DNA from 2 places in the Nocardia sp. NPDC049935 genome. Region 2 is predicted to be linked to the other one. Evidence: predicted binding sites of a transcription regulator. Region 2 holds the regulator's gene; the other holds the start of a gene.
The links. Region 2 encodes HspR, which represses chaperone genes until heat shock. Its sites were predicted from a motif close to ANNTGAGTNNNNNNNACTCANNT; they were not measured.

Region 1 (15,742 bases), 260 kb from region 2:
ACCTCGAAGTTCTTGCCGAACCCCACCCACTTTCCGGCCATCCGGGTACCGGTCAACTCGATCAGCAGCTGGATCGAGCCGTGATACCGGGCGCCGCGGTAGTAGCCACCCGGCGCGGTGTGCTCGCTCCATGTACCGGTGCAGATGTTGCCGTCGACGCTGAGGTCCATTTCGAGTGACGACGGAGATGAGCCGGGCAGGCTACGCACCGTGAGCCGGTTATCGTGCTGCAACACCACGACATAGTGCGCCGCAGTGAAGGTGGCATCTCGCCCGCTCGAGTAGTACTCGTAGCGGGAGAGCCAGACACCGGCGTACGACCCGGGCAGCCGCGCCCGGCCCGCTCCGGTTGCCGAGGCGACCTGGCCGGAGTCGATATCTCCGATGGCGGACTCGACGTTCCGGCTGCCGTCCGGGCCCGACAGGCTACGACCTGCCATCACTGCGCCGAACCCGAGCGTTTCGATCGGTAATCCCATGACCTTCTCCAATGCCCTCGCGTGGGACGGGCGCGGGTTGAGGGTGCGGCCGGCTTCCCAGCGCTGCACGAGTCTCTTCGTGGCGCTGAGGCATCCGGCCTCACGCAAGGCTCGTGCCAGGTCGTCCTGGCTCATCAGCCGGGCATTGCGAGCCGCGCGCAAAGCCGTGTTAGGTGTCGTGCCCATGTCCTGACGGTAGCGTTTGGACGCCTGAATGTCGCCTGAAATAAGTATGGATTGACGCCTGGTCGGTCGTCGTATCGGTCCAGGTCGACCGCAACCCTGTACGAAGCCCCGCCGTCGGGTCGACCCGGCTCCCCGGCGGCGGGCGTTTCCAAAGGCAGGGTCGGGGAGCAGGGGTGCGCCATGGTCGGCGGAAGGCCGAAGGCTGTCGCGTTGATACGCAGAGACATCCAGGGGGACGGCGTGGATGTCCACCGGGTGGCCGAGCGTCACGGCTACCGGATGGTATGGACGGTCTATCTCGACACGGGACCCCTGGCGTCCGCGCTCATCGTGGCCGGTGTCGTCATGGAACACAACGCGAATGCGGTCGTGGTCCCCTCATTCGAGCATGCCGATTCGATACGTCACACGATCACCGATCTCGCCGATCTCGTCACGCCGAACCAGGTATACCCACGCGGGCACCGATGGCCGGTCGTCGAGCTGTGAGCGGTGCCGACCTCGCGCTGGTCGCGCTCGTAATCGGGCTGACTTGGCTCACCGTGGTGCTGTTCCGGGAGTAGCGCGAGGGGTCGCGGTAGCGCGGCAGACACCGACTTCGTGCCTGCCGCGCAGCAAACAAACGCTACTTCAAGGCCACCTGCGCGCCACCCGAGAACGCCGAATCATGGAACTCGATCGCCGTCGGCACCGCATTGTCGGCGATATCGAACACCAATATGACGTCGATCTTGTTGCCCGGATTGATTTCACCGGTCGTCGCACCGGGCTCGTTCACATACGCTTCGGCCATCGAATCGTTGGTGAACTCGCGGCCTTGTTCGTCGATCAGCGTTTGGTTCTGCCCGAAATAGTACTGGGCCGTGTCTGCGATATTGGTGACCGTGACATGCACCATCACGAACTGTCCCTGTGCTTCTCGCTGAACCAAGGTGCTCCAGGACACCGCTTCCTGTCCCTGATCGACCTTTGTCACCTGGAACTCGAACTTCCCATCTCTCACAGCCGAACCCGCGGCAGCAGTGTCATCGCCAGTGCTGGATCCTTCCCGGACGCCTTCGGCGACCGAGGAGGACACATCATCCGAGTTGGCGACGAGAGCAACGCAGCCACCGAACCCGCACAACAGAAGGATGGCGGGGATGAGCAGCCACGGCCACACGGTCTTCTTCTTCGGCGGTTGAGGTGGCGGGTAGCTGCCGTAGGGCTGCTGCGGGTAAGGCGGCTGGTTGGTCATGATCGTCCCCTCTGTTCGGTGGAGCGCAGTACTGAGCCCGGCTCATGTGAATACCTCCGAACATGTGACGTGTTACATGGTTTCGCAATGGAAGTATTGGGAAGAGACGCCCCTTGCCCACACGCAATCCCCCCAGTGGTTGTGACCGTGTGGTGTGCGAGGCTCCCTTGCCGTATCAGCCACGGATATCGGGCGGATTCGCGTCGTCACGGTGTGTACGCCGACCATTCGGCAGAGCGGGAGCGCTGTGGCCCACTGCCTGAATGACAGTCATCCGCTCGGGATTCGAATCAGTAGCGGCGAGCAGCTGATGAGTGGCTGCCGGACCCCGGGCGCCTCCGGCGGTGGGTCGAGCCACCACCGCCGGAGGCTATTCGGGCGGTCTGTGAAGGTACTACCGCGACAACAGCGCGCGCACTCCGGCCGTGGGGCCGGTCAGAACAGGTGCAGCGGCGCTGTTGTCGCGTAGTCGACGGCCGGTGGGGCCATCGGTTCCGCAGCCTTCCCTGCTGCCGCGGAGGTTTGTGGGGCCTTACGGGTTCCGGCGGGTTCGGTGCCGGAGGTGGCCGCGGCCTTGCGGGCCGCGGAACCGGCCAGGGCGTCGGCCTGCTCGTTGAAGTAGTTGCCGACGTGACCGCGCACCCAGCGGAAACGTACCGGGCCGGGTCGTGCGGCGATGGCGTGGTCGATATCCCGGATGAGTTCCAGGTTCTTCACCGCGCCGCCGCTGGCGGTGCGCCAGCCGTTGTTGCGCCAGTTGGGCAACCATTCGGAGGCGCATTTGATCGCGTACAGCGAATCGCTCTCGATCAGCAGGGGGTCGGGGCCGGGGTGGGCGCGGATGGCCTCCAGGACGGCCCGTAGTTCGGCGATCTGGTTGGTACCCGTTGCCGCGCCGCCGCTCTCGGCGCCACCGGCGTGGTCGACCCACGCCCAGCCGATGGCTCCACCGGGGTTGCGCAGGCACGATCCGTCGGTACTCACGATGATCATGGCAGTACCCTACGCATGGCGGCCGACAAGGTCCGTACCGTGGAACTCTTCGATGGCGGCGCGTAGTCGCGCCTCGGTGCGGCGCAGGGCCGAACGGAGCAGGGCCGCACGCGGCCGGCCGACCAGAAAAGCCGTCACGCCGCGTGAATCGGCATAGTCGAGTTCGCAGCTGAGCACCGATCTGCCGCGGCCGAGCGGGTCGAAACGCAGGGTGAGCCGGGCCGACAGCGGGCCGCTCAAGGTATAGCCGAGGACTGCGTCCTGGCGATGCTCGCTGATCTCGCACACCAGGGTCGGCTGCCACAGGCCGAACCGGTAGCCGATGTCGTAGCGGGCGCCGACGCCGTTCTCGATCTCGCCGTGCGGGGTGATGCGTCTGGCTCCCGCCAGCCAGTCCGGGACGGACAGGGGATTGTCCGCATAGGCGAAGGCAACGGTGATCGGTGCCGTCACGTCGCTTGCGTATTTGATGAAGCCCACGGGCCCTCCCTCCACGGCTGCCCGACAAAAGTACTATAACTTTCCGTTTTATTTCGGACAGTTGGAGATTCGATAGCCGATGGACACCACCTGTGACGCATTGCCGATCGGTTCGGCGACGGTATCAGGCCAGGTGGCAGGCCGACCGCCTGTGATTACCCATTCGGAACCGAGATAAGCGTCACAGTCCGGGAGAATCTGCCGGGGTGGACAGGATTCATCGGAGGTTTCGGGCATCGGACCGGGGGTACTTTTCACCCGCCGGCGAGCGCCGTACTCGACTGCCGTGCGCAGGCACCCGGCCAACGACGTCCGGCTGTCGCGGATCCGGTGTGACGCTCGCCGGCCTGACCGATCAGCCGTCGCCGATCAGGCGAAAGAACCTGTCGCCGATCAGGCGAAAGAACCCGGTTCCCGGCCGTTCCCCGGCGGCCCGGCGAAGGCCTGCGCGAGCGTGAGCCATTCGGCGGCATCGGTGCCGACGGCGTGCAGCGCCAGATCGTCCGGATGTCGCCGTTGCGTGACGAGCAGACAGAAATCCAGGGCCGGTCCGGTGACCCGCTGTGCCGCGTCGTCGGGGCCCCACGACCACACGGCACCGGAGGGCGCCGCCAGTTCGACCCGGAACTCCTCGGCGGGCGCCGCCCGGCCGCGTACGGAATAGGCGAAATCGCGGGTCCGCACTCCGATATGGGCCACAGCGCGTAACCGGTCGGTGGGTTCGCGGCGTACGCCGAGCGCATCGGCGACATCCTGACCGTGCGCCCACGTCTCCATGAGTCGCGCGGTGGCCATGGACCCGGGCCGCATGGGCGGTCCGAACCAGGGCACCTTGGCGTCGCCAGGGACGGCGCGCAGCGCTTCGGCGAGCGCGCTACGGCCGCGGCGCCAGCGGTCCAGCAGTTCGGGCACCGGGGTCCCGGCCGCTTCTTCGGCGGCCTCGTCGACGAAGGTGTCCACCCGGGCCGCGGCGGCGGTCAGTAGTTCCGTGAAGGCGGTGCCGCCGGTGCGCGCGTCGGTGGCGGCGCGGGCGGCGACCTCATCGGTCCAGGCCAGGTGGCCGATTTGATGGGCGATGGTCCAGCCGGCGGCGGGGGTCTGCCGGGTCCAGTCGGCGGGCGCCAGGCCGGCCACGAGACCTTCCAGTTCGGCGCCTTCCGCGTCGAGATCGCGTAGTAGCGCGTCCAGGTCGGCCATCGTCGCTCTCCTCCGTCGCGCACCGGTTCCCGGTGCTCTGTCAGCATCGCAGCGGGCCGAGAAAAATACAAGCACGCTTGCTTGTATTTCGGGCGGGGCTCCGCGCGGAACGGTTTACGCCGGGTCTACCAGCCGAAGAGCAGCAGGTGGGTCGCGCCCACCAGCAGCCCGAGCGCGGCGCCGTGCAGATACAGCAGCCAGGCGTCCTGCTCCACCGAGGCGTAGAACATCTCCATGAACTCGCCGGGGGTCAGCTGCTGGAGTTTGCGGGCCGCGAACTCGTCGATCTTCTCCGCCTGCTCGCGGATGAAATCGGCATCCTCCACCAGCGAGGGCGCCAGGCCCACCGCCGCACCCGCCGCGCCCACCTTCAGATTGTCGAACTGCCGCCGGCCGAACGCCGCGCGCACCACCGAGGTGGTCCGGCCCAGCTGCCGGTGGATCTCATCGGAGATGAGCTGTTCGAGCAGAATCCGGGTCTTGTCGCCGTTGGGGCCGTTCAGCAGCTCGTCGGACAGATTCGGCAGGGTCAGCACCTGGTAGGCGAGGATATGCGCCAGATCGGTCGCCGCCTGCGGTTGCCGTTTGGCCAGCAGCGCCTGTTTCCACAGGTACTTGTAGCGGGGCTGGGGATCGCCGGGGGTGAACACCACGCGGATGGCGATGATGTTCACGATCACGCCGATGGCCGCCGAGACCAGCAGCACGATCACCCAGGCCGGAACCCATCCCCACACCGGAATGTCGTGGTGGATATGCAGATAGAGCGCCAGCAGCAGACCGAACGGCGCGCCCAGCAGGCCGATCCGCACCATGAACTTCAATTCCGGGGCGGCGATGGTGGTGGTGAGATCCTTCAAGATCTGCGGATTTTCCTGCAGATACCGGATCACGAAACCTTTGACATCGATGAGCTGATCCACATTGTCGCCGAGCGAGGCGAAGGCCCGGCGGGCCAGTTCCGGCATCTCGCGTTCGACCCGCTGATAGATGAGCTGGCGCATGGCGCGCGGCAGGGTCTGCCACAAATCCGGGTTCTCCCGGTTCATCACCTCGTCGACAATGGTCTTCACCTGTTTCTGCGCGAGCGCGGCGACGTAATCGGCTATTCCCTCGAGATCCAGTTCGTGGATGAAATCTCGCGGACTGCCGATTCGCATCAATGCCTTGTCGACACAGATACTGGCCATCTTCTCGGCGCGCGCCGGTATGAAACCCTGGAAACCGAGCTTCGAACCGTCCTCGGAAAAAGTCGGCAGCACCTGCACCCGCCGGGGCAGATACGGGTAGAGCACATCGAGACCGGGAATCCGGACGCCCCGGAACAGCAGCGGCCAGAAAAGCATCAGCACGCCGGTCCAGTTGGTGAGCCAGCCGGCCGCGGCGCTGAAAATGGGGAAACTGACGAGATCCACCACGAATTTGGTCTGACCGGTGAGTTCTTCCCAGTTGATCAACACTCCGGACGAGAGTGTGATCATCGCGCGCTCCCCCTCGGGCCGGATCGTGAATCGGAGATCATCACATTGTCACCGGGCCGTCCCGGGTGTCAATCAGCGCCACCCGTGCCGTGACCGCCGCTCAGGAATAGGGTGCCGATATGACCAACCCGCCGCCCGCCCCGGTGCTCACCGATTTCCTCGACGCTCTTCTCGCCGGACGGCTCGAGGTCATCGATCTCACCACCCCGCTCAGTAGCGCCACCCCCGCGTTGCGCCTGCCCGCGCCGTTCGCCAATCTCATCGACTTCGGGCTCGAAGAGGTCAGCGCCTACAACGAGCCCGGCCCCTTCTGGCGGCACAACAACATCCACACCGGCGAACATATCGGCACCCACCTCGACGCACCGGTGCACTGGATCACCGGCCGCGACGGCGACGACGTCTCGCAGATCCCGGTGCGGCGCCTCCTCGGCGCGGCCGCCGTGCTGGACCTCACCGCGCAGGTCGCGGCCGACCCCGACTACCTGCTCACCGTCGCCGATGTCGAGGAATGGGAGAGCCGCCACGGCCGGCTCACCGCCGGGACCTGGCTGCTGCTGCGCACCGGGTGGGAAGTGCGGGGTGGATCGGAGGCCGAATTCCTCAACGCCGACGACACCGGTTCGCACACCCCGGGTGTGGCCGTCGACTGCGCCCGCTGGCTGGCCACCGAACGCGATATCACCGGGCTCGGTGTGGAAACGGTCGGGGTGGACGCCGGGCTGGCCGGTGGATTCGACCCGGCCTTCCCGGTGCACCACTACTTCCTCGGCAACGACAAATACGGACTCACCTCGCTGCGCAACCTCGGACGCCTGCCCGCGACCGGCGCGATGCTGGTGGTGAGCCCGCTGCCGATCGTGGGCGGCACCGGAAGCCCGTCGCGCGTGCTGGCCGTGACCGGAGCGGCCGGATGACAGCAGGCCGGGTGCCGGACAATCCGCCGGCCGGCGCGCGACAGCCGGTCTACGGGCCGACCGTCGCCGATGTGGTGGGCCGGCTGCTGGCCGATCTCGGTGCGGGGCACTGCTTCGGGGTCGTGGGCAGCGGCAATTTCGTGATGACCAACGCGCTGCGGGCCGGCGGAGTCCCCTTCACCGCGACCCGGCACGAGGGCGGCGCCGCCACCATGGCCGACGCGTATTCGCGGATGTCGGGGCGGGTCGGCCTGGCCTCGGTACATCAGGGCTGCGGGCTCACCAACGCCGTCACCGGAATCGGCGAGGCCGCCAAGAGCCGGACGCCGATGATCGTGCTCGCCGCCGACAGTCCGGCCGCCGCGCTGCGCTCCAATTTCCGGGTGGACCAAGACGCGCTGGTCCGCAGTGTGGGCGCGGTGTCCGACCGGGTGTACTCGGCGCAGACCGTGGTCGCCGATGTGACCCGCGCCTACCGCACCGCCGTCACCCTCCGGCGCACGGTGGTGCTGAATATCGCCATCGATGTCGCGGCGGCCCCGGCGACCGTCACCGGGCCGGTCGCGGCGACCGTGGCTCCCGCCCGGGTACGGCCCGACACCGGCTCCGTGACCCGGCTCGCCGAAACCCTGCGTACCGCGCGGCGGCCGGTATTCGTGGCAGGCCGGGGCGCGCGCGGCGCCGGGCCGGTGCTCGCCGAACTCGCCGCGGAATGCGGCGCGCTGGTGGCCACCTCCGCCGTGGCCAACGGGCTTTTCGCCGGGGACGAATTCGGCCTGGGTATCTCCGGCGGGTTCTCGACACCGGCCGTGGCCGATCTCATCGCGGGCGCCGACCTCATCGTGGGCTGGGGGTGCGCGCTGAACATGTGGACCATGCGTCACGGCCGCCTGATCGGTCCCGAGACCACGGTCGTGCAGGTGGACGACGATATCGACGCCGTCGGCGCGCACCGCCCGGTCGATTTCGGGGTGATCGGCGACTGCGGCCTCACCGCCGAGGACGTACTGGCGCGAGTCCGTGGCGCGGGAACCGGCGACGGTTATCGCACCCGGGAGGTGGCCGCGCTGCTCGCCGCGGCGGGCCGCTGGCGTGATGTGCCGGTCGAGGACACCTCCACCGGCGAGCGGATCGATCCCCGGGTGCTGTCGATCGCGCTCGACGACCTCCTGCCCGCCGAGCGGGTGGTCGCGATCGATTCCGGGAACTTCATGGGCTACCCGGCCACCCATCTCGCCGTGCCCGACGAATTCGGTTTCTGTTTCACCCAGGCGTTCCAATCCATCGGACTGGGCCTGCACACCGCTATCGGCGCGGCCTTCGCCCAGCCGGGACGGCTGCCGGTACTGGGCACGGGCGACGGCGGTTTCCTGATGGCCGTCGCCGAACTCGACACCGCGGTACGGGCCGAGTTGCCGCTGGTGGTGATCGTGTACAACGACTCCGCCTACGGCGCCGAGGTGCACCACTTCGGCGACGCCGACCATGCCACGGTGACCTTCCCGGAAACCGATATCGCCGCCATCGCCGAGGGGTTCGGGGCCGCCGGCACGACGGTGCGCACCGTCGGCGACCTCGCCGGTGTTCGCGGCTGGCTCGACGACTACCGCGCGACCGGCCGCGGCCGCCCGCTGGTGATCGACGCGAAGATCACCAGCGACGGGGGCGCATGGTGGCTGGCGGAGGCATTCGCGGGCCACTGACCGTCGCGGGCGCTCCGAGGTCGACCGGCTGGCTGCGCAGCCCACGCAGGACCGGGCTCGCGACGCGCCGGGGAGTTCCCGCGGGGGCCATCGCCGGCACGCGGCGCACGAGTTCCTCGATGGCGGCGGTGGCCTCCAGCCGGGCCAGGGCGCTGCCGATGCAGTAGTGGATGCCCGCACCGAATGCGAGCTGATCTCCGATGTTCGGGCGGTCGAGCCGGAACTCGTCCGGCTCGGGGAATTGCCGTGGGTCGCGATTGGCCGATCCGACCAACGGCAGTACATAGCCGCCGGCGGGAATGGTGGTGCCGCCCAATTCGACATCGGTGGTGGCGACCCGCAGTAGTGCCTGCGCGGGCCCGTCGAAGCGCAGCGTCTCGGCGACTGCCTGCGCGGCCGAGGCCGGGTCGGCGTGTAATTGCCGCTGGAGATCGGGCCGGTCGAACAGCGCCAGCGCGGTGTTGGCGATCAGGTTCGTGGTGGTCTCATGGCCCGCGACCAGCAGCAGGATGCAGAAGTTCACGGTCTCCGCGGTCGTGAGCGCCTCCTCGCCCGTGCCGCTCACCAGGGAGCTGATCACATCGTCGCCGGGCGCGCGCCGTCGCCGCCGTATCGTGCGATAGAAGAACCAGGAGATGGCGATCGCGCTGCGGATCATCGCGGTCCGGCTGCCCCCGGTCAGCAGGCCGTCGATGAGTCCGTCCGACCAGCGTTTGAAATCGTCGCGGCGGCCGGCGGGTACTCCGAGCATTTCGGCGATGATGATGGCCGGAAGCGGGGCGGCGAGATCGCGGACCAGATCTGGGTCGCGGGTAGCGGTCATTTCGTCGACCAACTGTGTGGTGACCTCGCGAATCCGCGGTTCCCAGGCCGTGATCCGGCGCGGTGTGAAAGTGCGGCTCACCTTCCGGCGCAGCATCGTGTGGTCGGGCGGATCGCTGGTCAGCAGCACGCGGACCGCGGGTATGCCGGAGAGGAGGTTGTGCAGCCATGCCGGGCCGGTCATCGTCGGGTTGAAGGGATCGGACCCGATGGCCGAAACGGCGGAGGAGAAGCGGTGCGCATCGCGCAGGACGGTGCGGACATCGTCGTAGCGGCTGACTATCCAGAGATCGGGGTCGGTGGAGTGGTAGACCGGCGCCCGCTCTCGTAGCAGCGCGTAGGCGGGGTAGGGATCCTCGATAACGGCGGGATCGTTGAAATCGAAGGTATGGCTCATCGTTTCGCCCCCATTGCGGCAAGGAGAGTGTCGACCCATTCGTCGACGAATCGGTCGTCGGTGGTTCCGAGGGGGCGGTGACGGTAGATATTCGTCATCACCCAGTAGTTCTCGATGGCGCCGAGCCAGATCATGGTCATGGCATCGAAATCGCGTTCGGGCAGGCTCTCCTGCGCGGCCCGGTCGGCCAGCCAGCCGGACAGGTACTTGTACGAGGGTGTGAACAGCCGCTCCCGGGCCTGTGCCATCACCTCGGGAAACTGCTCGGACTCCTTCATCATCACGCGAATCAGGTTGTGCCAGTTCGACATCAACAGCAGGGAACCGCGTGCCACGAGCACGAGTTCGGCCCGCAGATCGCCGAGCGGAAACATCGGCGCCAGCGCGAACCCGGTCTCGGCGAGTTGGATGGCCGCCTCCACGGCGGCAGCCAGTACCTGCTCTTTGGATGCGAAATGGGTATAGAGCGACCCGGAGCGCGGGGACAGCCCGGCGGCTTTCTCGATCGCCGCGACGCTGGTGGACGCGTATCCCTGTTCGGCGAAGAGCCGCAGCGCTTCGGCGACGATTCGCTCCCGGGTACTGTCCACGTCGGCTTCTCCAATCGACCGCTTGGATAAACCAATCGTACGTTTGGATCGAGAGCCGGCGCAATGTACAGCGGCGCGGTCCGGAGAAACCCGCGCGGCGGCCGGGAATCGACGGAAATTCGCCGTCGGCGAACATGGGGGCTGGGGCGGAACAAAGGCAAACCTCTCGAAGTTGAGTCCCAGTAGCTCAAGTATTGGAGGTTGCGTTCGTGACTACACCCCAGAATCTTCCGGTGCTGTTCCTGACCGATCCCATCGTGCTGCCCGGCATGGTCGTACCGATCGAACTGGACGAATCCGCACAGGCGGCGATCGACGCCGCACAGGCCGCGAAGACCGAAGCCGTCCTGCTCGCCCCCCGCCTCACCGAGGGTTACGCCTCCTACGGCGTGATCGCCACCATCGAACAGATCGGCCGGATGCGCGGCGGCACCCCCGCCGCGGTGCTGAAGGCGGAACGGCGTGCGAAGATCGGCCACGGTGTCACCGGCCCCGGCGCCGCGCTGTGGGTGGAGGCCGAACCGGTCGACACTCCCGCCGCCGACGGTCGCACCCGCGAACTCGCCGCGGAGTACAAGAAGCTGGTCGTCTCGGTGCTGCAGCGGCGCGAGGCGTGGCAGATGGTCGACGCGTTCAACCAGCTCACCGATCCCTCGGCCATCGCCGATACGGCCGGATACGCCGCCTACCTCTCCACGGATCAGAAACGTGAACTGCTGGAGACCCCGGATGTGACGGCCCGGCTGAACCGGCTGATCGAATGGACCACCGCGCATATCGCCGAGGCCGAGGTCACCGAGAAGATCGGTGACGAGGTCCGCGAGAACATGGAGAAGAGCCAGCGCGAATTCCTGCTGCGCCAGCAGCTCAACGCCATCCGCAAGGAACTCGGCGAGGACGAACCCGACGGCGCAGACGACTACCGCACCCGGGTCGAACAGGCCGATCTGCCCGATTCCGTACGGGAGGCGGCGCTGCGCGAAGTGGGCCGGTTGGAGCGGTCCAGTGATCAGAGCCCGGAAACGGGCTGGATCCGGACCTGGCTCGATACCGTGCTCGAACTGCCCTGGCAGGTCAAAACCACCGACTCCACGGATGTGGCGGCGGCGCGGGCCGTGCTCGACGCCGACCACCACGGGCTGGACGAGGTGAAGGACCGCATCGTCGAATACCTGGCGGTCCGGGCGCGGCGCGCGCAGCGCGGACTGGATGTCGTGGGCGGGCGCGGGTCCGGCGCCGTGCTGGTGCTGGCCGGACCGCCCGGGGTCGGCAAGACCTCGCTCGGGGAATCCGTGGCGCGGGCGCTGGGCCGTGAGTTCGTCCGGGTCGCCCTGGGCGGCGTGCGCGACGAGGCGGAGATCCGCGGGCACCGCCGCACCTATGTGGGCGCCATGCCCGGCCGGATCGTGCGGGCCGTCAAGGAGGCCGGTTCGATGAACCCGGTGGTCCTGCTCGACGAGGTCGACAAACTGGGCGCCGATTTCCGCGGCGATCCCGCGTCGGCACTGCTCGAGGTGCTCGACCCCGCTCAGAACCACACCTTCCGCGACCACTACCTGGATATGGACCTCGACCTGTCCGACGTGCTGTTCCTGGCGACGGCCAATGTCATGGACACCATCCCCGGCCCGCTGCTGGACCGGATGGAAGTGATCACGGTGGACGGCTACACCTCCGACGACAAGGTCGCGATCGCCCGCGACTTCCTGCTGCCGCGGCAGCTGGAACGCAACGCGCTCACCGCCGACGAGGTGCGGGTCACCGACGCGGCGCTGCGCGAGATCGCGGCCGACTACACCCGCGAAGCGGGAGTGCGGCAGATGGAACGCTTGATCGCGAAGGCGCTGCGCAAGGCCGCGACCCGGCTGTCGGAGGTCCCCGGCAGCGATACCGCGCTGGTCATCGATATCGCGGATCTGAAGGACTACCTCGGCCGTCCGCGGTTCACCCCGGATTCGGCCGAACGTACCGCGGTGCCCGGCGTGGCGACCGGACTCGCGGTGACGGGTCTCGGCGGTGACGTGCTCTACATCGAGGCCAACACCGCCGAGGGCGAACGCGCCCTGACCCTCACCGGTCAGCTGGGTGACGTCATGAAGGAATCCGCGCGGATCGCGCTCACCTATGTGCGGTCGCATCTGGGCGAGATCGGTATCGAATCCGCTGTGCTGGACCGCAATCTGCACGTCCACGTCCCGGCGGGCGCGGTGCCCAAGGACGGGCCCTCGGCCGGTGTCACCATGGTCACCGCGCTGGTGTCGCTGGCGCTGGGGCGCCCGGTGCGCTCGGATGTCGGGATGACCGGTGAGGTCACGCTGAACGGCCGGGTCCTGCCGATCGGCGGGGTGAAGCAGAAACTGCTGGCCGCCCAGCGGGCCGGGCTGAAGACAGTGTTCATCCCGGCGCGTAACGAGCCCGATCTGGACGATGTGCCCGCCGATGTGCTGGCCGATCTCGATATCCGGCCGGTGGGCGATGTCGCCGAGATCCTGGCCTACGCCATCGAACCGGTCCGGGAAGCGGATCTGGACGGGCGGACCCTGGCGGTCAGCGCCTGATCCGCCGAGAACAGCGGGCCGCGGCCGAACCGGAAACGGTTGCCGCGGCCCGCTTTCGCGTGCGTGTTCTCCGGTCGTTACCGTCGCGCACCCATCCGCACCGGCAGGCCGGCCGAATTCCGTCCAACAATGTTCGCAGCGCGGCCGCACGGGTCGTCCTGGCCGGAAAGTGATGGAATTCCATGAAGCACATACAGCGTGTGGTGCTACTGGCGGCGATCTCGTCGACCGCGCTCCTGGGCGCCACCGGATGTTCGAGCGAGGAGAGTTCCGCCGACGCGCCCGCTCCCGCGAGCAGCGCTCCGCAGACCTCCGCCGCCGGTGCGGCCGACGATCCGGCCGCCGGTCTGGTGGGCGCCGGCTGCGCCGAGTACGCGGCGCAGGTGCCCTCCGGCGCGGGCTCGGTCGGCGGGATGGCCCAGGATCCGGTGGCGGTGGCCGCCTCGAACAATCCGATGTTGAAGACCCTGGTCCAGGCGGTGTCCGGAAAGCTCAATCCGCAGGTGAACCTGGTGGATACGCTCAACGGTGGCGAGTTCACGGTCTTCGCGCCGGTCGATTCGGCGTTCGGGAAACTCGATCCGGCGGCCGTCGAAGGTCTGAAGACCGATTCCGCGGCCCTGACCGATATCCTCACCTACCACGTGGTGCCCGGCCGGATCGAACCCGGCGATATCGCCGGCGACCACACCACGGTGCAGGGCGCCCCCGTGACGGTTACCCGCGCGGGCGACGATATCGAGGTCGGCGGCGCGTCGGTGATCTGCGGCGGCGTGCAGACCGCGAACGCCACGGTCTACATGATCGACGGGGTGCTCATGCCGCCCGCGTGAGCGATTCGTGCCCGCCTGCCTGCCCGGTGGACCAGACTGAGCCCATGATGCGCCAGGATCGCCACAGTGACCTGCACAACAACCGGGAGTTCGACCCCATCCCCGGACCCGGGGGCGGCGAACACCTTGCCATGCAGTGGAGGGCACGATCATGACGAACTGGCCGGATTCCGGCTCCGGTCCGATCCGCCTCCGGGACGCCGGACCGGAGCTCGGCGACGGCGACGGTCCCGAGGCATGCGCCGCCCGCCCGGCCGGCCACGACGATCGGGCCACCGCCCGTCGCCACGCCGAACTCCTGCAGGCGGCCGGGAGCGGTGACCGCGCGGCGTTCACCGACTTCTACCGGGAGACCAGTCCCCGGGTATTCGGGCTCGCGCGGCGGATCCTGCGCAGCCCGGCCGCGGCCGAGGAGGCCACCCAGGAGGTGTATCTGCAGGTGTGGTCGGCGGCGGCGCGGTACGACCCGGCCCGGTCGAGCGCGATCGGGTGGCTGATGATGATCACCCACCGCCGCGCGGTCGACCGGGTACGGGCCGAGGAATCGGCCACCGGACGCGAAATCGTCTACGGGCACACCCATCTGGGACGCGACCACGACATCGTCTCCGAAACCGTGCACCAGCGGCTGGACGAGGCGGCCGTCCGGGACTGTCTGGACGTCCTGACCTCCACCCAGCGGGAGGCGGTCGCACTCGCCTACTACAGCGGGCGCACCTACCGGGAAGTCGCCGACCAGCTCGAATCACCACTGCCCACCATCAAGAGCCGTATCCGTGACGGTCTGAAACGGCTCCAGAACTGCCTATCAGGGGTTGCCTCCGATGCCTGACACCTCACCACCCGATTCGCCGGGTGGCCACAGCGACCTGATGGACCTGGCCGTCCCGTACGCCCTCGACGCCGTATCCGATGCCGAGGGCGCCGAAATCGAACAGCGGGTGCGCGCGGCCGGTCCGGACACCGTCCGGAGTTTCGACACCACCGTCCGCGAGGTCCGGGAGGCCATGGGGGCGCTGTCGGTACTCGACGCGCAGCCGCCTCCGGCCCATGTGGAAGCCGCGATCCTCGCGGCGCTCGATTCGCTGCCCGGAGCTCGTTCGGACGTGAACACCGGCGCTTGGGCAGGGGCGGCCGCCGGGTCCGTCGCGGACCAGGACGCCGACGAATTGGCCCGGGCCCGGCGCCGCCGGACCATGCGACGGCTCGCGGCCGCCGCCGCGGCGGTGGTGGTCGCGGCCGGCGTCGCCATCGGTATCGGCGTGTTCGAGGAGACCGGCGAGGGTCCGGACGGGACGATCTCCGCGCAGCAGGTCCGGGAGCGGGCCGACGCCCGCACGACCACCGCCGCCATCGGCGCCGGCACGCTCACCGTGCACAGTTCCGCCGAACTGGGCGCCGTCACGGTCTCCTTCGACGCGGTGCCCGCGCCCCCGGACGGCAGCGACTACCAGCTGTGGCTGATCGACGCGAGCGGGGTCCCGCGGTCGGCCGGTGTGCTGCCCGAACTGCCCGCCGAGGATGCCCCCTACATCACCGAATTCGCCACGTCCGACCAGCTCGCGGTGACCCTCGAACCCGACGGTGGATCGCCGGCGCCGACCACGTCTCCGCTCGGCGCGGTGACCCTGGGCTGAGCGTCCGCCGATACCGGCCCGCGCCTTCCCGGCACCGGTCCGGTCACGGCCGGCCCTGCTCCGACTGCGATATCTGACGGTTCGGCGACGCCTGTTCCGGCCGTCTTCCCCGGTCGTGCCCGGAATGACACCATCCGCAGCGGGGAGTCTGTACGAACCCCCGGCAGCGGGCGGTGGCCCGAGCAGGAATGAGGCGGTCATGCAGAACACAACCGGAACCACGGAAAGCGAT
Region 2 (15,742 bases):
AGGGTGACCGCCGCCCAGCGGAACACCCGCGGTCCCTCCATCCGCAGCGCCATCCGGCCGACCGGCTCCACGGCCGGATCGGTGCCCTGCAGGTCCTGGGCGCGCTGCATGTAGTCGATGAAGTTGACGTCCTGTTTGATGGCCTCGGCGTTCTCGCCGTCGCTGCCCCAGACCGTCGGCGAGATCCCGTTCTCCTCGCTCGGCCCGAGCACCACCGCACCCGCGCCGTCACCGAAGATGAAGGCGGTGCCGCGATCGGTCGGGTCGATCCCGATGGTCATCGTCTCGGCCCCGATGAGCAGGACATATTCGGCCGAACCGGCCCGGATCATATCGGCGCCGACACCGAGGCCGTAGCCGAACCCACCGCATCCGGAGGTGAGGTCGAAGGCGGGGATACCGTTCATCCCGAGGTCGCTGGCGACGATCGGGGCGCCGTGCGGGGTGAGCATGGGCCAGCTCGAGGTGGCCAGGATCAGCGCGCCGATCTTCTCCGGATCCACCCCGCTGTTGCGCAGTGCCCGACGGCCGGCGGCCACCGAGATGGAGCGCAGCGATTCGTCACCGCTGATCCAGCGCCGGTTGCGGATACCGCTGCGCTCGAAGATCCACTCGTCGGTGGAGTCGAGAACCTCGCACACCTCGGCGTTGCTGACCACGCGCTGCGGCCGGTAGGCACCGATACCGAGCATTGCGACGTTGTCGTGCCCCTGTTTGCCGGCAATGCTCACCACGACATTCACGACCCTTCGATTCGCAGTACTGACGGATCCTCAGGCTAACGGAGGGCGACCCGAGGTTGAACAGCCCGTCATACTTCAGCCCAGCGCCAGATCCCGCAGGCCCAGAATCGAACGGTACTCCAGACCCTCGTCCGCGATGACCCGATCCGCGCCGGTTCCCCGGTCGACCACGGTGGCCACCCCGACCACGGTCGCGCCCACGTCACGCAGGGCGCGCACGGCGGTCAGCGGGGAGTTGCCGGTGGTGGTGGTGTCCTCGACGACCAGCACCCGTTTGCCCACCACGTCGGGGCCCTCGATCTGGCGTTGCATGCCATGGGTTTTCGCGGCCTTGCGCACGACGAAGGCGTTGATCGGGCGGCCGGGGGCGTGCATCACGGCCAGCGCGACGGGGTCGGCGCCCATGGTGAGCCCGCCTACCGAATCGAATTCCCAGTCGGCGACGAGTTCCCGCAACAGCGTGCCGATCAGCGGCCCGGCCCGATGATGCAGAGTCGCCCGGCGCAGGTCGACGTAGTAGTCGGCCTCCTTACCCGAGGACAGTGTCACCTTGCCGTGCACGACGGCTAACTCGCGCACCAGCCCGGCCAAGACGTCCCGGTCGGTCGTTGCCTGGTCGATCATCGGTGTCCTTCCGCCTGCGTAGGCGAGTCGCGGCAAGTTCGGGTCCGGCGCACGATTCGGCGCCCACCGAGTGAGGATACGGGGGCCGCTCGGAGGGAGTTACCGCAGGTGGCTGTATCTATCGACCGGCCGGGGGCCGCGTGGTCACCGGGGCACCGGCCCCTGGTACGGCCGGAATCCGGGGTGGAAGGGACCGCCCGGCGGACGGGAGCCGTTATCGTCCTCGGCGCCCTCGCGACGCTCCGGATCGCCGGGCCCGGCCGGGCGCGGCGGCGGATCGCTGGGCGCGGACCGGCTCACCGGTCGGGCATCGGGGACCACGGCCAGGCTCGGCCGGCGCGGCGGGGTGTCGTCGCCGGGCTCGGGACCGCGGCGGTCGCGGTCCTGCTCCGGGTCCTCCTGCCGGTATCGGACGTTCGGGGCGGGGTGCTCGTAGCGACCGCCGGGTTCGTCCTGGTAGTCGTCGAAATCGTCGTAGTCGTCGAACTCCCGGTCCGGGCCCCGGTCGTCGCGGTCGTCCGGACGGACCCGGCCCCGCGGATGCGCGCCGGGCTCGCGCTCGTCGAGCGGCGGCTCGGTGACCGGCGGCAGCACATGCAGCAGGCCGGAAAGCCGCAGCACCGCGTCGATACCGGTCTCCCAGTCCTTGGCCGCGGTGCCGACGGGCAGCATGCCCAGGGTCCAGTTGCCCTCGCTCCACAGCATCTGCACCGTATCGGCCAGCGATTCGATGAACGCGACCATCCGCTGATCCACCGCGTGCCGCGCGATTTCGGGATTGGTCGCGAACACCACCCGGTCGCCGATGGCGCCGAGCAGTTCCAGATCGGCGTCCTTGGGCGGATTCATGGTCTTGAGCCGCATATCGACGTCGATATCCGAGCCGATCTGGCGGCGCACCGCGACCAGCGTCGCCGAATCCTCCAGATCGAGCAGAACGAACTTCTCGCCCTTGCGGATACCGGTCACCACGTCGACCGCGGTCAGGTAGCCGAGCTTGGCCAGCGCACCGCGCCGCCAGGTCGACGCAAGCGCCGGTTCCACCGACACATAGGTGTATCCCTGGGCTTTCGCCCACACCTGGCGCGCGTGACCGGTGCGCTGCCGCTGCCGCCGGTCGAAGTAGAGCAGCACGAAGGCACCCGCGAGGGTGATCGCCGCCAGCCCGAACCACATTGCCGTCATCGTCGCCTAGCCTATCGACCCGCCCGGCGTAATGCCGGGCACCCACACTGCGTGCCGCCGATTTCTCTTCATCGCCCGCCTCCTTCGAGTGCGGTACTGATGATGACCTCGGCCTGAATCGAGCCGTCCGGGCCCTTCTGCCCCTGCACGATCACGAGATCTCCGGTGGGCAGCGCCTCGACGGTACTGCCCGCCAGCGAGATCACCTGGGTACTCGCGCTGGTGTGCACAGTGACCTCGGCACCGGCCAGGGTGCTCAAGGTCAGTGTCCCACCCGAATTGGCGCTGATGGTGCCCATCGTGGTGCCGCCCGCTTCCGGGTCGCCGGTATCGGGCATATCCGGGAGCCCGGGCAGACTGGGCAGTGCGGGCGCGGATTCCTCCGGCCCGCCGGGGATCTCACGGCCCAGAGTGCGGGTCGTGCTGGTGGTATCGCTCGCGGTCGATCCGGAATCGTCGCGGCCGGAAAGCATTCCCACCGCGATTCCCGCGAGCGCGACCGCAACGAGGGCGGCCAGCCCGAGCGCCACCCACATCCCCGTCCGCTTCGGCGGCCGGGGTGGTTCGCCGGGCGGACCGGGTGGCGGGCCACCGGGCGGTCCGTAGGAACCCGGCGGCCCGTACCCCTGCTGCCCCTGCCCGGCCCACTGGTTCGGGTAGGCGTAACTGTCGTAGGTCGGCATCTCCCGGGTCGGGTTGGGGCCGGGCCCCCACCCGCCGTAGGGGTCGGTGCCCGGGTAGGCCGTCGTCGGTTCCCCGTAGCCCGCGTTGTCGCCGGTGGGCAGCTTCTCGGTCGCCGATTCGCCCGGCTGACCCAGGTGCTGGGTCGGATCGTCGTCCGGCCGCCTCGCCCAGGGATCGTTCGGGTTGGTCATGCCATCCAGACTAAGCCGAACGGATCCCGGCCGTCAGGAGCCCACCTGCCCGTCCGAGCCCACCCGCGCCGCGGCGCGGGTCTCGCCTCCCACCACCAGCCGGTCGCCGTCGGCGGAGACGCCCACCTCGACCGTGTCGCCGTCGACGATCTTGCCGGCCAGCAGTTCCTTGGCCAGGGTGTCGCCGATCGCCTGCTGGATCAGGCGCCGCAGCGGCCGGGCGCCGTACACCGGGTCGTAGCCGCGTACCGCCAGCCAGAACCGGGCCGAATCGCTGACGTCCAGCGTGAGCCGCCGCTGCGCCAGCCGGCGCTGCAGCTGATCGAGCTGGATATCCACCACGTGCGCGAGCTGGTCCTCGTCCAGGGCGTCGAACATCACCACATCGTCGAGACGGTTCAGGAACTCGGGTTTGAAGGCGGCGCGGACCGCGTTCATCACGAACTCCGGATCGCCCCCGGCGCCGAGGTTCGAGGTCAGGATGAGGATGGTGTTGCGGAAGTCCACCGTCCGGCCCTGGCCGTCGGTCAGCCTGCCCTCGTCCAGGACGGCGAGCAGGATATCGAAGACATCGGGATGCGCCTTCTCGATCTCGTCGAACAGCACCACCGTGTAGGGCCTGCGCCGCACGGCCTCGGTGAGCTGGCCGCCCTGGTCGTAGCCGACGTATCCGGGCGGTGCGCCGACCAGGCGCGCGACCGCGTGCTTCTCGCTGTACTCGCTCATATCGATGCGGACCATCGCCCGTTCGTCGTCGAACAGGAAATCGGCCAGCGCCTTGGCCAGCTCCGTCTTACCCACGCCCGTGGGACCGACGAACAGGAACGAACCGGTGGGACGGTTCGGATCCGCGACCCCGGCGCGGGCGCGCCGCACGGCATCGGATACCGCTTTCACCGCGGCATTCTGCCCGACCACCCGGCGGCCCAGTTCGTCTTCCATCCGCAGCAGCTTCTCGGTCTCGCCCTCGAGCAGACGGCCCACCGGGATATGCGTCCAAGCCGAGATCACCTCGGCGATATCGTCCGGGCCGACCTCCTCCTTGAGCATCACCTCACCGTCGGCCGCGGCGCCGGACGCCCGCTCGGCCTCGGCGAGTTCCTTCTCCAGCGCCGGGATGCGCCCGTAGCGCAGCTCGGCGGCCTTGCCCAGGTCACCGTCGCGTTCGGCGCGCTCGGATTCCCCGCGCAGACCCTCGAGCTGCTCCTTGAGCGTGCGGACCTGGTCGATCGCGGTCTTCTCGTTCTGCCACCGGGTGGTGAGCTGGTTGAGCTTCTCCCGGTCGTCGGCGAGTTCGGCGCGCAGTTTCTCCAGCCGCTGTTCGGACGCCTCGTCGGTCTCCTTGGCGAGGGCCACCTCTTCGATCTCGAGCCGGCGCACCGCGCGCTCGACCTCGTCGATCTCCACCGGTCGCGAGTCGATCTCCATCCGCAGCCGTGACGCCGATTCGTCCACCAGGTCGATGGCCTTGTCGGGCAGGAACCGGGAGGTGATGTAGCGGTCGGAGAGCGTGGCCGCGGCGACCAGCGCGGAGTCGGTGATCCGCACACCGTGGTGCACTTCGTAGCGCTCCTTGATACCGCGCAGGATCCCGACGGTGTCCTCGACCGTGGGTTCGCCCACCAGTACCTGCTGGAAGCGGCGTTCCAGAGCCGCGTCCTTCTCGATATGCCGGCGGTACTCCTCGAGCGTCGTCGCGCCGACGAGCCGAAGTTCGCCGCGGGCCAGCATCGGTTTGATCATATTGCCGGCGTCCATCGCCGATTCGCCGGTCGCGCCGGCGCCGACGATGGTGTGCAGTTCGTCGATGAAGGTGATGATCTGCCCGGCGCTGGACTTGATCTCCTCCAGTACGGCCTTGAGCCGTTCCTCGAACTCGCCGCGGTATTTCGCGCCCGCCACCATGGCGCCCAGATCGAGCGAGACGACGGTCTTACCGCGCAGCGATTCCGGCACATCACCCGCGATGATGCGCTGGGCCAGGCCCTCGACGATCGCGGTCTTACCGACGCCCGGCTCACCGATGAGCACCGGGTTGTTCTTGGTGCGCCGGGACAGCACCTGCACGACGCGGCGGATCTCGGTATCGCGCCCGATCACCGGGTCGAGTTTGCCGGCGCGCGCGGCGTCGGTGAGATCGGTGGAGTACTTCTCCAGCGCCTGATAGCTGCCCTCGGGGTCGGGGCTGGAGACACGGGTGTTGCCGCGTACCGCGGTGAACGCCTCTCGTAGCGCGGCGGCGCTCGCGCCGTATTTCTGCAACAGCATCGTGATGTCGGTATCGCCCTCGGCGAGGCCGACCATCACATGCTCGGTGGAGACGTATTCGTCACCGAGTTCGGTGGCCAGATGCTGCGCCGCGGTGATCGCGGCCAGGGCCTCCCGCCCGAGTTGCGGGGTGGTGGTGGCGCCGGACGCGCGCGGCAGCCGGTCGACGATGTCCTGGGCCTCGCGCCGTACGGTCGCCGGATCTGTGCCCACTGCCTTCAGCAGCGGACCGGCGATTCCGTCGGTCTGGTCCAGCAGCGCCACCAGCAGATGCGCCGGCCGGATCTCGGGGTTTCCGGCGGCCGAGGCGGCCTGCAGCGCGGCGGTCAGCGCGGCCTGGGTCTTGGTGGTGGGGTTGAACGAGTCCACGAAGCACCTTCCTGCTAGTCGATATCTCCTCCGGCAACCGCACCCGCATCCGGGGACTCGTGCCGTTCTGCCCGTTTCAACGTCCGAAAGGTTGAGTCTGTTCCGCTCAAGTTTGAGATTTTTCCGGATCCGCCCGCATGCTCCGGTAACCAGAAAAATGCCGGACCACGGCGCGCGATACCCGCGAACAAGATCACTCAAACCCGGTACTGGTATTTCACATCCACCATCATCACAATTTTCGGGGATACTGGTCCAGGGAAGGACCGCCGGTAACGGCTGGGTCACTTCGGGCAGATATCAGGGAAAGGAAGCTCCACGCCGTGGATGCGCGTTCGGCAGCGCTGGTCCGCGCCAATTTCCAGTCGGTGCTCGACACTCCGGCTGGACCCGAGCGGTTGGTCAGCGCGTTTTACAGTCACCTGTTCGCGGAGGACCCGCGGCTGCGAGAACTGTTTCCTCCGGCGATGGAGATGCAGGCGAAACGACTGGTCACCGCGATCCAGTACATGCTCGACCATCTGGAGGACTGGGACCGTGCGCAGAAGTTCCTCGAACAGCTCGCCCGCGATCACCGCAAGTACGGCGTCGAGGCCGCGCACTACGATCAGGCCGGGCCCGCGCTCTACGCCGCCTTCCAGAACTACAACGGCCGCTACTGGACCAGAGAACTCGCCGAGGGCTGGCGAGACGTCTGCCTGCTGATCTCGGCCGCCATGGCGATCGGCGCCAATTCCGACGACGCCCCGCCCTACTGGGAGGCCACCGTCGTCGGCCACCGGCACGTCCTCGACGATCTGGCCATCGTCCGGCTGCAGTCCGACGATCCGATTCCCTACCTGGCCGGGCAGTACGTCCCGGTCTCGGTACCGCAGCGCCCGCGGATGTGGCGCTACCTGTCCCCGGCGATCCCGTCGAACCCGTACGGCGAGATCGAATTCCACGTCCGCAAGGTCCGCGGCGGCTGGGTGAGCCCGTCCATCGTCGGCGAGACCAAGGTCGGCGACCGGTGGCTCATCGGCGGTCCGCTGGGCGGCCTCCAGGTGGATCCGGACCGCGGCAGCGATGTGCTCATGATCGGCTCGGGCACCGGGGTCGCCCCGCTGCGGGCCCAGCTGATCGAGATGGGCCGGCGCGGTATCAATCCGCGGGTGCACTTCTTCATCGGCGGCGTCTACCCGTGCGACCTCTACGACGTCGAGAACATGTGGCAGCTCTCGCAGAGCAACCCGTGGCTCACCGTGGTCCCGGTCTGCGAACACAAGACCAACCCCTGGTGGTACCCGCACCCCACCGAGGACGCGCCCTACGGAATGCACCGCCGGCTCGTCGGCAACCTCGGCGCCGTGGTCGCCAGCTTCGGCGCATGGGAGGATCGGCAGATCCAGATCGCCGGTTCGGCGACGATGATCGCCGACACCCGGCGCGCGCTGCTCGCGGTGGGCACGCCGGAAGAGATCATCAGCACCGACCCGGTGTGATCCGGTGCCCCACCGAACACCAGGCCCCGAAAGGGTTGAGGCCCGCGTATGACCAACGACCCCCGCCTGTCCCACGACCGGCCCCGGCAGGCGTATTGGATGGCCGATGTCGTCGAACACCACCGGCTGCGCCACGATACGGCGGTGATCCGGCTGATCGGCGATTACGTGCCCTTCACCGCGGGGCAGTCCGTCCAGGTCGAGGTCCCGCAGTTCCCGGGGATGCGGCGCCGGTTCTCCCCCGCCCTGCCGCCCTCGATGGACGGCAAGATGGAATTCCACGTCCGCACGGTCGCGGGCGGCTGGTGCAGCGGCGGGATCGTCGCCGATACCGCGGTCGGCGACCGGTGGAAACTCTCCGAACCCCAGGGCATGTTCACCATCGACCCCGACGGTGAGGAGGTGGTCCTGATCGCCGGCGGCACCGGCCTGGCGCCGCTGCGCTCCCAGATCCTGGAACTGGCCCGGCATCCCGCACCACCCACCACCTACCTCTTCTTCGGCGGTTTCTCCCCTCGCGACCTGTACGCCGCCGATATGCTCGTGCTGCTCGGCCACAGCCTGCCCTGGCTCACCGTGGTCCCGGTCGTGGAACGCCTCGAAGATCCGTCCTGGCCCGACCAGTGGCACGAAAGCCACCGGGTCGACATCGGATTCGACGAGGACGACCTCATCCAGGGCACCCTCGCCGACGTCGTCGGCTCCTACGGTTCCTTCAACCGCCATCAGGTGCTGGTCTGCGGTTCCCCGGCCATGACCCGCTCCACGGTCGAACGCCTCCTCGATACCGGCACCCCACCCGAACGCATCCAATTCGAAGGCGCCTGAGGGGAATCGCCGGACGAAGGAAACCCCGTGGAAGACTCCACGGGGTTTCCCTCGAGACAGCGGGTGGGCCCGGCTACCGTCGCCGGTTGCGGGGCTGCCAGACGACCAGGGCGGTATTGCGCTGGGGCGGGATCAGTTCCGGACGGTAGTCCGGCCGGCTGCGTTCCCGCTCCAGAGCCGCGGAGAGCTCCACCACCTGCTGCTGGAGTTCGGACACCTGGTTGGTGAGTTCGATGATCCGTTTGATGCCGGCCAGATTGACGCCTTCGTCCTGGGACAACCGCTGCACTTCGCGCAGAAGTTCCACGTCCCGTTCCGAATAGCGCCGGCCACCACCCGAAGTGCGCTGCGGAGTGACCAGACCCAGCCGGTCGTAGGTACGCAACGTCTGCGCGTGCATACCGGCCAGCTGAGCGGCCACCGAGATCACGAAATACTCGGCTCGCGCAGCACCACCCTCGGGTGTCCGCTTCGGATCAGTGGACATCACGCACCTGCCCATCCAGCTCTCGGATCGAAGCCGCTGGCCTTCTCCGCCTCCTGCAGCGCGCGCATGGCGGCCACGGCGTCGTCGTCCAGCTTCGGCGGCACGGCGACCTTCACGGTGACCAGCAGATCACCGGCTCCGCCACCACGTTTGGGAACCCCGCGGCCACGCACCCGCAGGATGCGGCCGTCCGCGGTGCCCGGTGGCACCTTCACGCCGACCCGGCCCTCCAGAGTGGGCACCGATACGGTCGTGCCGAGCACCAATTCACTGTAACTGACCGGTAGCGCCAGCGTGAGGTCATCGCCGGCCCGGCCGAAGACCTTGTCCTGGCCGACGCGCACCGTGACGAACAGGTCGCCCGAGGGCGCGCCCCGCAGCCCGGCCTCGCCCTGCCCGGCCAGGCGGATGCGCTGACCGTCGGAGATCCCCGGTGGAATCCGGACATTGATGGTGCGGGTGCGGTTCTGGATACCGCTGCCCTGGCAGTCCACGCACGGATCGTCGATGATCGATCCGGTCCCGCGGCAGTCGTCGCAGGGTTCGCTGAACCCGAACGCGCCCTGGTTGCGGCTCACCACACCGCTGCCGTTGCAGATCGGGCAGACCCGCGGGCTGGTGCCCGGTTTGGCGCCGCTGCCGTGGCAGGTGGTGCAGGGAGACGGGCTGGTCAGGTGCAACGGCACGGTGACGCCCTTGGCCGCCTCGCGGAAACCGAGGGTCGTCTCCGCCTCCACATCGGCGCCCCGGCGCGGCCGCTGACCGGTCCGCGTGGTGCCGCCGCCCCGGTTGAACAGACCGCCGAAGAGATCGCCGAGTCCGCCGTCGGCACCGGCGCCGGCGCCCTGCCCGAAGAGATCGCCCAGATCGAAGCTCTGGGAGAACCCGCCACCGCCGCCGGGGGTGAAGCCGCCGCCCCGGCCGTACCCGCCGCCGGAGAACAAGCGGCGGGTCTCGTCGTATTCGGAGCGTTTGGCCGGATCCGACAGCACGGTATGGGCCTCGCTGACGGCCTTGAACCGTTCTTCGGCCTGGGCGTCACCCGGATTGGCGTCCGGGTGCAGATCACGGGCGAGCTTGCGGTACGCCTTCTTGATCTCGTCGGTGGAGGCGTTGGAGGAGACGCCCAGCTCCTTGTAGAAGTCCTTTTCGATCCACTCCCGCTGGCTCACCGAGCGTCTCCTCCTCTCGCACTATCGTCAATTACCGGAGCCGGCATCAGCATCCGATGCCTCCACCCCGGCGGTCGCTGCCGCGGTGCCGGGGTCCGGCGCGGTATCTCCCACACCGTCGGTGACCCCGACCAGCGCGTGCCGCAGCACCCGCTCTCCGAAGCGGTAACCCTTGCGCATCACCACGCCGATCACCGGATCGTGCCCGGCGCCCTCGTGCTGAACGGCCTCGTGCAGATTCGGGTCGAAGGGTTCGCCTTCGGATCCGAACTCCTCGAGTCCCTGTTTGCGCAGCGCCTCGGACAATTTGTCGGCCACCGACCGCAGCGGGCCGGTCTCCAGATCACCGTGGGCGCGGGCACGGTCCAGATCGTCGAGCACACCGAGCAGTTCGGTGACGACGGCCGCCTTCGCGTTGTCGATCGCGGTTTTGCGATCCCGTTCGACCCGGCGCCGGTAGTTGGTGTACTCCGCCGTCAGACGCTGCAGATCGGCGGTCCGCTCGGCGAGTTCGTCCTTCGCACCGGCCGGGGCCCCGGCGGACGCCGCCGCGGTGGCGTCGTCCTCGAGCCCGGCCTGTGGAGCCTGCGGGGCGACGGGTTCCTCGCCCCCGGCCGGAGCGGCGCCGTTGGCCGCCCCGGCCTGCTCGCGGACCTCACCGGTTTCCGGATCGATCTTGCGCTTGTCGACGAATTCCACCGGCTCCGGGGAATCTCCCGTGTTCCCTGCGTTTCCCGTATTCGTCACTTCTTCTCCGTGTCGACCGGATCGTCCACGACCTCGGCGTCGACCACTTGGTCGTCACCGGAGTCCGCGGCGGCACCGTTACCGGACGCCGCGCCCTCCTGCGCCTGGGCCTCGTAGATCGCCTGACCGAGTGCCTGGGATTCGGTGGCCAGCTTCTCCACCGCGGCCTTCACCGCGGCGGTGTCGGTGCCCTTGAGCGCCTCGTTGGCCTCCGCGATCGCGGCCTCGACCTTGGTCTTCACATCGGCCGGGACCTTGTCCTCGTTGTCGGCGATGAACTTCTCGGTCTGGTGTACCAGCGATTCGGCCTGGTTGCGGGTCTCGGCCTCCTCACGGCGCGCCTTGTCCTCGGCGGCGTGCGCCTCGGCGTCCTTGACCATCCGGTCGATCTCTTCCTTGGACAGACCGGAGCCGTCCTGGATCTTGATCGTGTTCTCTTTACCGGTGCCCTTGTCCTTGGCGGTCACGTGCACGATGCCGTTGGCGTCGATATCGAAGGTGACCTCGATCTGCGGCACACCGCGCGGCGCCGGCGGGATACCGGTCAGCTCGAAGGAGCCGAGCAGTTTGTTGTGCGCGGCGATCTCGCGCTCACCCTGGAACACCTGGATCTGCACCGACGGCTGGTTGTCGTTGGCCGTGGTGAAGGTCTCCGAGCGCTTGGTCGGGATGGTGGTGTTGCGCTCGATGAGGTTGGTCATCACGCCGCCCTTGGTCTCGATACCCAGCGACAGCGGGGTCACATCGAGCAGCAGGACGTCCTTGACCTCACCCTTGAGCACACCGGCCTGCAGGGCGGCGCCGACGGCGACGACCTCGTCCGGGTTCACGCCCTTGTTGGGCTCCTTGCCGCCGGTCAGTTCCTTGACCAGTTCGGAGACCGCGGGCATCCGGGTGGAGCCGCCGACGAGGACGACATGGTCGATATCGGCGACCTTGATCCCGGCGTCCTTGACCACGGACTGGAACGGCGCGCGGGTGCGGTCGAGCAGGTCCGAGGTGATCTTCTGGAACTCCGAGCGGGTGAGCTGCTCGTCGAGGAACAGCGGGTTCTTCTCCGCGTCGACGGTGATGTAGGGCAGGTTGATCGAGGTGCTCTGCGAGGAGCTCAGTTCGATCTTGGCCTTCTCGGCGGCCTCACGCAGCCGCTGCATCGCCATCTTGTCCTTGGTCAGGTCGATACCCGAGCTCGACTTGAACTTGTCGACCAGCCACTGCACGACCCGCTCGTCCCAGTCGTCACCACCGAGGTGGTTGTCACCGGAGGTGGCGCGGACCTCGACGACGCCTTCGCCGATTTCCAGCAGCGAGACGTCGAAGGTGCCGCCACCGAGGTCGAAGACCAGGATGGTCTGTTCCTTGTCACCCTTGTCCAGGCCGTAGGCCAGCGCGGCCGCGGTGGGCTCGTTGACGATGCGCAGGACGTTCAGTCCGGCGATCTGCCCGGCCTCCTTGGTGGCCTGACGCTGGGCGTCCTCGAAGTAGGCGGGGACGGTGATCACCGCGTCGGTGATCTCCTCACCCAGATAGGACTCGGCGTCGCGCTTCAGCTTCATCAGCGTGCGCGCGCTGATCTCCTGCGAGGTGTACTTCTTGTCGTCGATCTCCACGGTCCAGTCGGTGCCGATATGGCGTTTCACCGAACGGATCGTGCGGTCGACGTTGGTCACGGCCTGGTTCTTGGCCGGCTGCCCGACCAGTACCTCGCCGTTCTTCGCGAACGCGACGACAGAGGGCGTAGTGCGCGAACCCTCGGAGTTGGCGACGACGACCGGCTCACCACCTTCGAGAACGGCGACGACCGAGTTCGTGGTCCCGAGGTCGATTCCGACCGCACGAGCCATTTGTTCCTCCTCATTTTTTCCGACTGCTTGTGTCTGTACGGGCCTGTTCGCCCACGTACCCCGGCTCCGGGGAGCCGGCGTTCCGGGCCGGCCCCAGGCACGGCGTAGAGCACGGTCCCAGCAATACTGAGCGTGGTCGGCTCAATCCTGCCCGCCGCCCGGCGAGCCGTCAAGTCAAACTTGAGCCGAGTTCACTCAACATTGTCGAAAAGCTCAACCCCGGGCTCCGGCGAACTATTCCCGCACCCCCGTACGGCGGAGCCCGCACCAGTCTTCCCGCGATCAACCCGCCGAACCCCGCCGCAACGACATCGTGACCCAGCTGTGCCGTACCCGGCACCTGCGCACCGTCCCGCCCGGATCCCCGCCGGTGCCGAATCGGAGTTATTGTCAATGCTCCGCCCGTGGTGACCCGGCGCCCGCCGCCGGGCCGGTCACGGGCGAACCCGTGTCGTGGTTGTTGGACGAGTACGTCGAAGCGAGGATCCGAGGATGGCCACTGGGGTCGGCCTGCACATCGCGGAACACGTGTGCGCCGCAGCGGTCGTCGGCGACGGCGCGGATCCGCATTTCATCCTCCGGGAACCGGTGCTGCACATGTCCGACGACGGCGACGCCGTCCTCGGCGGCACGCACGCACCGCCCGACCACGCCCATACGATCACCGGGTTCGTCGCGGCGGTGGGCGACCCGGCCGGTGTGGTGGTGGACGAGGGCGAGGCGTTCCGTGGCGAGGACCTCCTCGCCACCGCGATGTTCTGCCTGATCAACCTGACCGCCGACCATCTGCACGGGCCGGCCGAGTTCTATGCCACCCATCCGGCCGACTGGCCGGTCGCGCAGGTGCTGGCCCTGCGCGGCGCACTGGACTACCTGGGGCTGAAAACGGTCGCCCTGATCAGCGAAGACGACCTGCCGGCCCGGCCCGCCGGACTGACCGCGGCCGAAACCGGCCGCTACTTCGCGGAGAACGCCGGCCGGGCCGCGCTCGCCGTGGTCCTCGACACCCCGGCCGGGGCCACCCCGCCCGACCCCACGACCGCGGAGAACTCGTTCCTCGACACGATCGTCATGCCCAAACTGCGCGGCGGCGACACCCCGGCCAAGGCGTATTCCGCGATCTCACCGGCCATGGACCCGGAGGCCACCTACGGCGGTCCGAGCCTGGGCGTACTGGCCGCCGGGCTGGGCGCACCCGCCGCGGAACGCCCGGCGATCAGCGCTCCGTCCGCCGCCGTGCCCGCGGCCGCGCCCGCCACCGGCGCCCGCAAGGTCGCGGCGAAGGCCGCGCCCCCCGCGCCGGCGGCCCGGCCCGCCTCCGGCAACGGCGTCCGCCGGACCGCGGGACTGGTGGCCGCCGCCGCCCTCGGCGGTGTGATCATCGGCGCCGTCGGCGTCGCGGTCCTGCTGGGCCGTGGATCCGCCGAGCCCGGCACCCCGGCGACCCCCACGGTCACCGAGACACCCGCCGCCTCGCCGGTCCCGCCGCCCGTCCTGCCACAGCCGATGGCCCCGCCTCCGGCGGAACCCACCTACGAAACCGAGCCGACCTACGAGCCGGAGCCGACCTACGCCGAGCCTCCGCCGCCACCACCACCACCGCCGCCGACCGTCACCCCCACCCCGGCGCCCACCACGACCGGCGTCACCCAGACCCCGGGGCCGACGCTCACCGAACCGACCACCGGAACCGAAACGCCTACGACGAAGACCCGGCCGTCGAACGGTTTCGAGTTCTTCCCGTTTCCGATGCCATTTCCCACCGACGAGAACCCCGAAATGGACCTTCCCGACACCGGATCCAAAGAAGGTCGTCAAGAGGAAGCCAGATAGCGTTTTGTGCCATAGAGTGTTCGCCTGACCGGTGTATTCCGGCCACCCCGGCACCCGGTCACTGCTCGAGGAAACCTGCGCGCCAACGGATTCAAGCCCGTGGCCGCGGATTATCTGGCACACAAGTGCCTACGAAGGGACTCCATGCGCAAGTCGGTGGCGCGTCGCGCCGCGGTCAAGGCTGCCGTCATCAGCTCGACCGTCCTCCTGGCTCCCCTGTTCGGTGCGACATCGGCGACGGCCGACCCGGCACCCGAACAGCTCAGAGCCGAGGATCTCCCGGCCGAACTCGTAGAAGCGCTGTCCCGTGATCTCGATATGACCCCGACCGAATACCTGGACCGGTCGGCCCGAGCCCAGCAATTGCAGTCCTACGCGAGCGAATTCCGGACCGAACGCCCGGACGTCTTCGCGGGCGCGTGGATGAACCCGGAAGGTAAGCCGGTCGTCGCCGTCACCTCCCCGGACGCCGCCAAGGTCGCCAGCGCCGACGGCTACCAGACCCGGCTGGCCCCGGTTTCGGCCGCCGCGCTGGAAACGTCGCTGACGCAACTGAATCAATGGGTCGCCGGGCAGCCCCGGGATATCTCCCAGGTGATCAATTCGATCGCCATCGACTTCCTCAACAGCCAGCTGGTCGTGAATGTCGCCAATACGCCGCTGGCTCATATGCTCAATCTGCCGACGCTGATCGCCAACATCAAAGTCGTCCTTTCCCCGGACGGCGGCGGACCCGTCGAACACCACCCGATGGGCGGCGATACCTACATCAGCGCCCCCGGCCCGCTGGACGACGCCGAATTGCGCAGCGTGGACGTCTGCTCGTTCGGCTTCAACAGTGTGGACGCCGGCGGAAACGCCCTCAATATCAGCGCCGGGCACTGCAACCCCAATCTCGACAAGGGCGACGAAAAGGCTTCGGTCTACGGCCCGAATATCCGCAATATCCCGGCGAGCCCGCAGCTGGGCACATTCATCCAGTCCGAACTGGGCGGCCCCAGCACCCTGGACTATTCGGTGATCCAGCTGAACGAGCGCGCGGTCGGCGCGGGAATGGACCAGCCCTCGGTCCGCGGCGCCAACGGCACCACCCTCACCATCACCGGCACCGCCGATCCGGTGACCGGCGCCCCGGTCTGCAAGTCCGGGCAGTCCTCCACCTTCACCTGCGGCTTCGTCGTCGCCGACCGGGTGGAGACCCAGCTGTTCACCACCGAGGGCGAGGCCAAGACGGTCCGCGGCTTCGCCAGCTCGGCCTGCACCCTGGGCGGCGACAGCGGCGGGGC

Region 1: lon (endopeptidase La) is a predicted target of HspR. The motif match lies at 10,653-10,675, and genes of this name have one in related genera.

What each region holds. Positions count from the first base shown of each region.
Region 1 covers NZ_JBVJHV010000002.1:257,276-273,017, forward strand. Annotated here, with positions in the region: gene ACZ6SF_RS09425 (helix-turn-helix domain-containing protein) at 1-665, opposite strand, end outside; gene ACZ6SF_RS09430 (hypothetical protein) at 876-1,154, shown strand; gene ACZ6SF_RS09435 (DUF4352 domain-containing protein) at 1,291-1,902, opposite strand; gene ACZ6SF_RS09440 (ribonuclease H family protein) at 2,338-2,895, opposite strand; gene ACZ6SF_RS09445 (SRPBCC family protein) at 2,905-3,375, opposite strand; gene ACZ6SF_RS09450 (TIGR03084 family metal-binding protein) at 3,769-4,572, opposite strand; gene ACZ6SF_RS09455 (hypothetical protein) at 4,698-6,053, opposite strand; gene ACZ6SF_RS09460 (cyclase family protein) at 6,173-6,970, shown strand; gene ACZ6SF_RS09465 (thiamine pyrophosphate-binding protein) at 6,967-8,673, shown strand; gene ACZ6SF_RS09470 (cytochrome P450) at 8,621-9,892, opposite strand; gene ACZ6SF_RS09475 (TetR/AcrR family transcriptional regulator) at 9,889-10,482, opposite strand; gene lon (endopeptidase La) at 10,692-13,040, shown strand; gene ACZ6SF_RS09485 (fasciclin domain-containing protein) at 13,223-13,873, shown strand; gene sigK (ECF RNA polymerase sigma factor SigK) at 14,025-14,705, shown strand; gene ACZ6SF_RS09495 (anti-sigma factor) at 14,698-15,510, shown strand; gene ACZ6SF_RS09500 (molybdopterin-dependent oxidoreductase) at 15,710-15,742, shown strand, end outside.
Region 2 covers NZ_JBVJHV010000002.1:519,966-535,707, reverse strand. Annotated here, with positions in the region: gene ACZ6SF_RS10695 (beta-ketoacyl-ACP synthase 3) at 1-734, opposite strand, end outside; gene pyrE (orotate phosphoribosyltransferase) at 819-1,367, opposite strand; gene ACZ6SF_RS10685 (hypothetical protein) at 1,512-2,552, opposite strand; gene ACZ6SF_RS10680 (DUF5666 domain-containing protein) at 2,621-3,427, opposite strand; gene clpB (ATP-dependent chaperone ClpB) at 3,461-6,064, opposite strand; gene ACZ6SF_RS10670 (globin domain-containing protein) at 6,388-7,545, shown strand; gene ACZ6SF_RS10665 (FAD-binding oxidoreductase) at 7,594-8,373, shown strand; gene ACZ6SF_RS10660 (heat shock protein transcriptional repressor HspR) at 8,447-8,860, opposite strand; gene dnaJ (molecular chaperone DnaJ) at 8,860-10,032, opposite strand; gene grpE (nucleotide exchange factor GrpE) at 10,060-10,779, opposite strand; gene dnaK (molecular chaperone DnaK) at 10,776-12,623, opposite strand; gene ACZ6SF_RS10640 (hypothetical protein) at 13,116-14,456, shown strand; gene ACZ6SF_RS10635 (S1 family peptidase) at 14,601-15,742, shown strand, end outside.